DNA from 2 places in the Solibacillus sp. FSL H8-0523 genome. Region 1 is predicted to be linked to the other one. Evidence: riboswitches for the same ligand, from Rfam matches in the RefSeq annotation. Region 1 holds a riboswitch; the other holds the start of a gene.

Region 1 (3,178 bases):
GAAATCTCAGGTTGGTATGGTGTATACGCTGTGTAAAACTCAGAACGAGAAATCACGTGGTCTACAATTACTGGCTTGTAGTGGTTGTAAACTCCTGCACCTAAAAATGATACGTTTGTTGCTGTATCTTTATTTTTTGCTGCTAATTGTGCTAATTCTTTCATTAAAGCTGCTTCTGATTTTGCTGGTTTAATCTTATACTCGCCTTTAAAGCGTACTTTTTCAGGAATGTCTGCGAAAAGCTCATCAATTGTAGCAACGCCAATCGTTGCTAACATTTCTTGTTGATCAAGTTCTGTCATTGGTAAATAACGATGTTTCATTACATAACCCTCTTTTCAAAAGTTTTATTTGGTGGATATGAAAATATAACTTTTCAATGTTTTCTAACTACGTTTATAAAATGGTTTTTCAACGATTACAGCTTTTGCGAGCTTTCCGCGAATTTCAACTTCTACTTCAATTCCGACTTCCGCGAATGTTGCGTCAATTAAAGCTAAACCGATGTTACGCTTCGTCATTGGTGATTGTGTACCTGTTGTTACGAGTCCAATTTGTGTACCGTCTTTGAACACTTTATAGTCATGACGAGGAATCCCTTTGTCAATCATTTCAATACCAACAGATTTACGTGGTAAGCCCTTTTCTTTTAATTCGATTAAGGCTTGCTGCCCGATAAATTGTGGATCTTTCGCTAATTTCACCGCAAAGCCAATACCAGCTTCAAGTGGTGTAATATCTTTTGATAATTCTTGACCATATAATGGTAAGCATGCTTCAAAGCGAAGTGTATCACGCGCACCAAGACCTGCTGCGACAACACCTTTGTCTTTACCCGCTTCTAAAATTTGATTCCAAAGTTCAGCAATTGCTGACGGTGTACCGTAAAGCTCAAAGCCGTCTTCACCTGTATAACCAGAGCGAGATACAAGCACTGAATGACCACCAATGACTACGTTATCTTGGAATTTGAAATATTTAATTGTTGTTAAATCTGTTTCTGTTAACGTTTGTAGTACTTCTTCAGATAAAGGACCCTGCAATGCGATTTGGGCATAGTCAGCTGATGCATTTGTTAAGGTAACATTGCCTTCTACATGCTTTTGTAGCCACTCGAAATCTTTTTCGATATTCGCTGCGTTGACACAAAGTAAATAGCGGTTTTCTTCTAAACGATATGTTAGTAAATCGTCTACAACTCCACCAGTTTCATAGCACAGGGCACTATACTGTGCACCGCCAATAGCGATTTTTGAAATATCATTTGATAACATTTTTTGTAGGTAATTAAGCGCATCTGTACCTTCTACAAAAATTTCGCCCATATGCGATACATCAAAAAGGCCTGCGCGATTACGAACAGCATCATGCTCATCTTTAATCGATGAAAATTGAACCGGTAACTCCCAGCCACCAAAATCAATTGTTTTGCCACCGTATTTTGCGTATTCATCAAAAAGGGGTGTTCGTTTTAATTCGTTTGTCATGTTCAAGTCCTCCTTATTCATATGTAAGTTTTGTAACAATTCAGATTTTAAATCCCACAAAAAAGGACAGACGAATCCCGTTACCGAGATTCTCTGTCCTTGCACCTGAAAGTTACACCTATTATTGATATTCGATCACATAATAGGCTTTCCCCGTGGGTGGCTGTCTTGTACTAATACAGCGCTCTCCAGAGTTGCGTCCAATACGAGTCTTTTTGCCTGAGAGATTCATAGCCCTTGCTATTTGCTCCTTCGGCGACGTGACATCACGTTCTCTCCCCGCACCATCATCCGCGTTAGCTTTAATTTGTTAAATTGGTAAGATTACTCTTAGCAATATCCTAACATTGAATGCCATAAAAACGCAAACATTTTTTAAATTAACTTCAAACACGAATAATTATCGATATTATGCGCATTTTATTCGCATTTAAGACGATTTACCTGGAATGCAATGTATTCGACAATTTGACGTAATGTACGGCCAGCTGTTAACACTTGGATATGGCCTGCTTCACGATAAAATTTACGTCTGTTATTGTACAGTTGCTCTAATTCTTGTTCGGTAGAATTTTGAACAATTGGACGATTTTTATCGTTGCGGATACGCATGTAGATATCGTCAAACTTTGCATCCAAGAAAAACACAAGCCCTGTACGGCGCATGATTTTTCGATTTTTCTCGCTGATTGCTACACCGCCACCCGTGGCTATAATGCATGCTTCATTCCGAAACCTTTGTAAAAATTCTGTTTCAATTTCACGGAAACGCGTTTCCCCGTACTTTTCAAAGATTTCTGGAATCGTCATTCCCTGTTGTCGAACGATTTCATGGTCCATATCATAGTACGGCATTTTTAAGTAATAACTTAAACGTCTACCGATTGCACTTTTTCCGCATCCCATAAATCCAACTAAATATATTTTTCGCATGCCAATCACCTTCTTCTAGTTACGAACTGCTCAAACCTTTTACTCACTACTTAGTATGTTTATCGTAGCACGAACGTAAATAGATTCCAATCCATTATAGATTTTTAATTGGCTTAAATATGCATTTATATAATATAAAACAGCTCCTGTAACAATAAATAATAAAAATATGGCCATTAAAAACAGGATTCCCCGTTCATTATTCAGGTAACGGCAATACAAGAATTCTTTCACGTAGTTTCCCATCCGCTGTCACTACTTTCATGATAATTTCATTACCTAGCTGCTCGTATTGCAATTGTTTTGCAAAAGGAAGCATTGTTTCATTCCCTCCTAAATTTGAACGCTTTCGTATATGTTCAGTTGGAAGTTCAAAAAAGAACGTTCGATTTTCCTCATCACCTATTGGTTTAAATGCCAGCCTTCCAGACGTTATAACGGCTCCTGAAAGCGAATTTTGATTGTATTGCTGCATGTCATAGACAAATAACTCCCAATTGACATCATGTTTTATTTGATTGATATCCTGTATTTCGCGTATCCATATAATAATGAGTACGCTAATCGAGGAAAATAAAACGAGGACAATTAGTTGTAACAAGCTTTCTAGCAAAGTAAACCCTTGCTCATTGATTGATCTTGTTAAACGCATAATTCCTTATTCACCCCATCGATTTCATACGTAACACATATTGTACCCTCAGCGAAGTACCACGTATAAAACATGTCATCAATTTGTTGCTGTCCGTTTACTTCAC
Region 2 (3,178 bases), 400 kb from region 1:
GAGAATGCCGATTGTAATAATTAGTAATAATTTGTGATAAACTTTTAAATTTTTTAGTAATCTCATATAATACTCCTTTTGAAATAGTGTGTATCACGGATTTTATACTATATAAATGGCTATTACTAGTCGAATTACCTATTTTGTAAAATATAAATTATTTAGAAATTTGAGTTATTCTCAACGATTTAGAATAATGGGATTTGTGTAAATAATTAATTTATGTTAGATTTTTGATTTTTGAAACAAAATGGATGCAAAAACGACTAATGAATTAAAAGGGAAGGAGGTATTTGTTATGAAAAGGATTTTTGTGCTGTTATTGGTACTGTTTGTAGCGAGTTTGACTGCATGTAACAAGACAGATCAAGTGAAGCCCGTTTCAGGCGATGGATATCAGGAGGTAAAGGAGCCATCTAACGAAAATGCACTAGATTATGAGCTCTTGTTGCATCTTGATTCCATACCACACGAGCTAGGAATTTCGATGGCTCTCGTAGAGAAGGAGTCACTGTATCAATCTTGGGCAGAAATTTTCCATTTTGAGACAATCCCCAACGTTGATTTTGAGAAAGAAGAGGTACTCTTTGTGACAGCTTATTCGAATGGCTGTGGCCTAGTGGTGGATACAGTGACGCAACAAGCAGATACGCTTTACGTTGAGCTAAATTACCCAGAAGAACTGCGCAACAAAAAAAACCTCGTTTGTACAGAAATCGCCCTGTCAAATACGTATGTCATGAAAATGCCAAAAACTGGCGCGACAAAAGGGACATTAACAGCTCCTGGTACGGTGTTATTAGAAAAACAATCGATTTTACCTTAGAGAAGCGACAGCGACATAGTGATGTTACATGTGAACGGATGGAAGTTATATCACATGTGACATTTTTTTGTGAGCAATAATTCTTTAATTTGAAGTGATAATGTTAGAAATGAAGTGGTTTTGCTTGTTTTCTTGTTCTGCTGGTGTGATGTGTTGTTGTAATATCGGTGAATCGTGCTAGTATTAGTTATTGTACAATAATAGTATTGAACGCGAAGCAATTTTGCAGATGGAAGATGCCTGAAGCAAATTGTACAACTACATAATAATCAAGCGAAGATCGCTGTGGATCACACTACAGACGGGAGCAGTTTCTGGAGAGAGCGCTAAATGCGTCGCCGAAGGGTTCATAATCTCAGGCAAAAGGACAGAAGAGTAATGAGAGACGTTGTTATTCTTACGTATACAGGGACTAGTGTATTTACTAGTCCCTTTTTTATTTTCAGAAAATTCACTTGATGAACCGCGAAGATATCTATTATTTCGGGCTGCAAAAGCGGTACGTAAATAAAACCTTTGGAGGAAATCGTCTTGGAACAACATGAATTAAAGCGCGACCTAAAAAACCGTCATGTACAATTGATTGCGATTGGTGGAACAATCGGAACGGGGCTGTTTTTAGGGTCAGGTAAAGCGATTGCACTCGCAGGGCCATCAATCATTTTAGCTTACTTAATCGTAGGTATTGCCATTTTCTTCGTCATGCGTGCGTTAGGGGAGTTATTACTATCAAAAGGCGGCTATTCTTCATTTACGGAATTTGCCACAGAATATTTAGGAGACTGGGCAGGCTATGTAACCGGCTGGACGTATTGGTTTTGCTGGATCATGACCGCAATGGCTGACATTATCGCGGTCGGGATGTACACGCAGTACTGGTTTGATATCCCGCAATGGGTACCAGCAATCATCTGTTTAGTTGTGTTATTAGCACTGAATTTATTAACGGTGAAACTATTTGGGGAACTCGAATTCTGGTTCGCCTTAATTAAAATTATTACGATTGTTGCATTAATCGCAATCGGTATTGTGTTACTAGTTATTGGCTTTGAAACAGATTCAGGGAAAGTAGCGGTATCGAATCTTTGGGAGCACGGAGGGTTATTCCCGAACGGTGCATTTGGCTTCTTAATGGCCTTCCAAATGGTCGTCTTCGCCTTTGTTGGGGTAGAGTTAGTTGGGGTTTCGGCTGCAGAAACAGCGAATCCGCAAAAAAATATTCCTTCAGCGATTAACAAAATTCCATTACGTATTTTATTATTCTACGTAGGGGCATTATTTGTAATTTTAACAATCAACCCATGGGATACGCTAAGCGCTGAGAGCTCACCATTCGTGCAAGTGTTTGCATTAGTAGGGATTCCAGTTGCAGCAGGTTTAATTAACTTTGTTGTGTTAACGTCAGCAGCATCAGCTGGTAACAGTGGCTTATTCTCAACGAGCCGTATGCTATTTAGCTTAGGGAAAAACAAGCAAGCGCCGGCATCTATGGCGAAATTAAACAAAAATGCTGTCCCACAAAACGGTTTGGTGTTATCGGCGATTGTGGTTTCAATCGGTGCGTTACTAAGCTATTTAATGCCCGAAAATGCATTTAGTGTGGTAACGACGATCAGTGCAATCTGCTTTATTTGGGTATGGAGCATTATTTTGATCTCACATATCATCTACAAAAAGCGTCACCCAGAATTGCACAAAGCATCGCACTTTAAAGCACCATTAACACCATTTATCAACTATGTCGTATTAGCATTCTTTGCGTTTTTATTAGTGGTAATGGCGGTTTCTGAAGCAACGCGTATGGCATTACTATTAACACCAATTTGGTTTGTGATGCTGTTTGTTCTATACTTCATGCGTAAAAAATAATGAGGAGCTGTACGGGATCGTGTCCGTACAGCTTTTTTGTGCTTTTTAGCGAAAATAGAGAAACCTAACTTTCTAACAATTTTGCTCGTATTTCTTCAATTTTTCTAAACTTTTGACCAATACCTAGATTCCACTTCTTCTGGTTAAAAAAAAGATTATTCGCCACCCGAAAAACTTGCTATGATGGGAACAGTTTATTGATTTAGCGTAGCGAATTATTTCCGTAGTTATTCGGATATTTGAGAAGGAGTAGCAGCATGAGTATTAAAAAAGCAAACTTCCTATTAGTGCTGGTCACGGTTGCATGGGGAGCTTCGTATTTATTTACCAAAACAGCAGTAGCAGAGTTAGCACCGTTTACGCTAATTGCGTACCGTTTTTTATTAGCATTTTTCATTACAGCCCTTGTCTTTTGGAAGCAAATTAAAAAGACGAATAAGGAAACGATTTTGGCTAGTGCCGTGCAAGGATTCTTAATGGCAG

Evidence for each region. Region 1 has a riboswitch for glycine ahead of gcvT (glycine cleavage system aminomethyltransferase GcvT). Riboswitches for the same ligand answer to the same signal wherever they lie in the genome.
Region 2: another riboswitch for glycine. It lies ahead of NSQ62_RS11435 (amino acid permease); the one in region 1 lies ahead of gcvT (glycine cleavage system aminomethyltransferase GcvT).

What each region holds. Positions count from the first base shown of each region.
Region 1 is NZ_CP150291.1:2,720,016-2,723,193, forward strand. It holds gene gcvPA (aminomethyl-transferring glycine dehydrogenase subunit GcvPA) at 1-323, opposite strand, end outside; gene gcvT (glycine cleavage system aminomethyltransferase GcvT) at 387-1,487, opposite strand; glycine riboswitch at 1,685-1,778, opposite strand; gene NSQ62_RS13505 (shikimate kinase) at 1,908-2,420, opposite strand; gene comGF (competence type IV pilus minor pilin ComGF) at 2,620-3,072, opposite strand; gene NSQ62_RS13515 (hypothetical protein) at 3,063-3,178, opposite strand, start outside.
Region 2 is NZ_CP150291.1:2,317,023-2,320,200, reverse strand. It holds gene NSQ62_RS11445 (methyl-accepting chemotaxis protein) at 1-66, opposite strand, end outside; gene NSQ62_RS11440 (dehydrogenase) at 299-826, shown strand; glycine riboswitch at 1,131-1,207, shown strand; gene NSQ62_RS11435 (amino acid permease) at 1,358-2,695, shown strand; gene NSQ62_RS11430 (DMT family transporter) at 2,953-3,178, shown strand, end outside.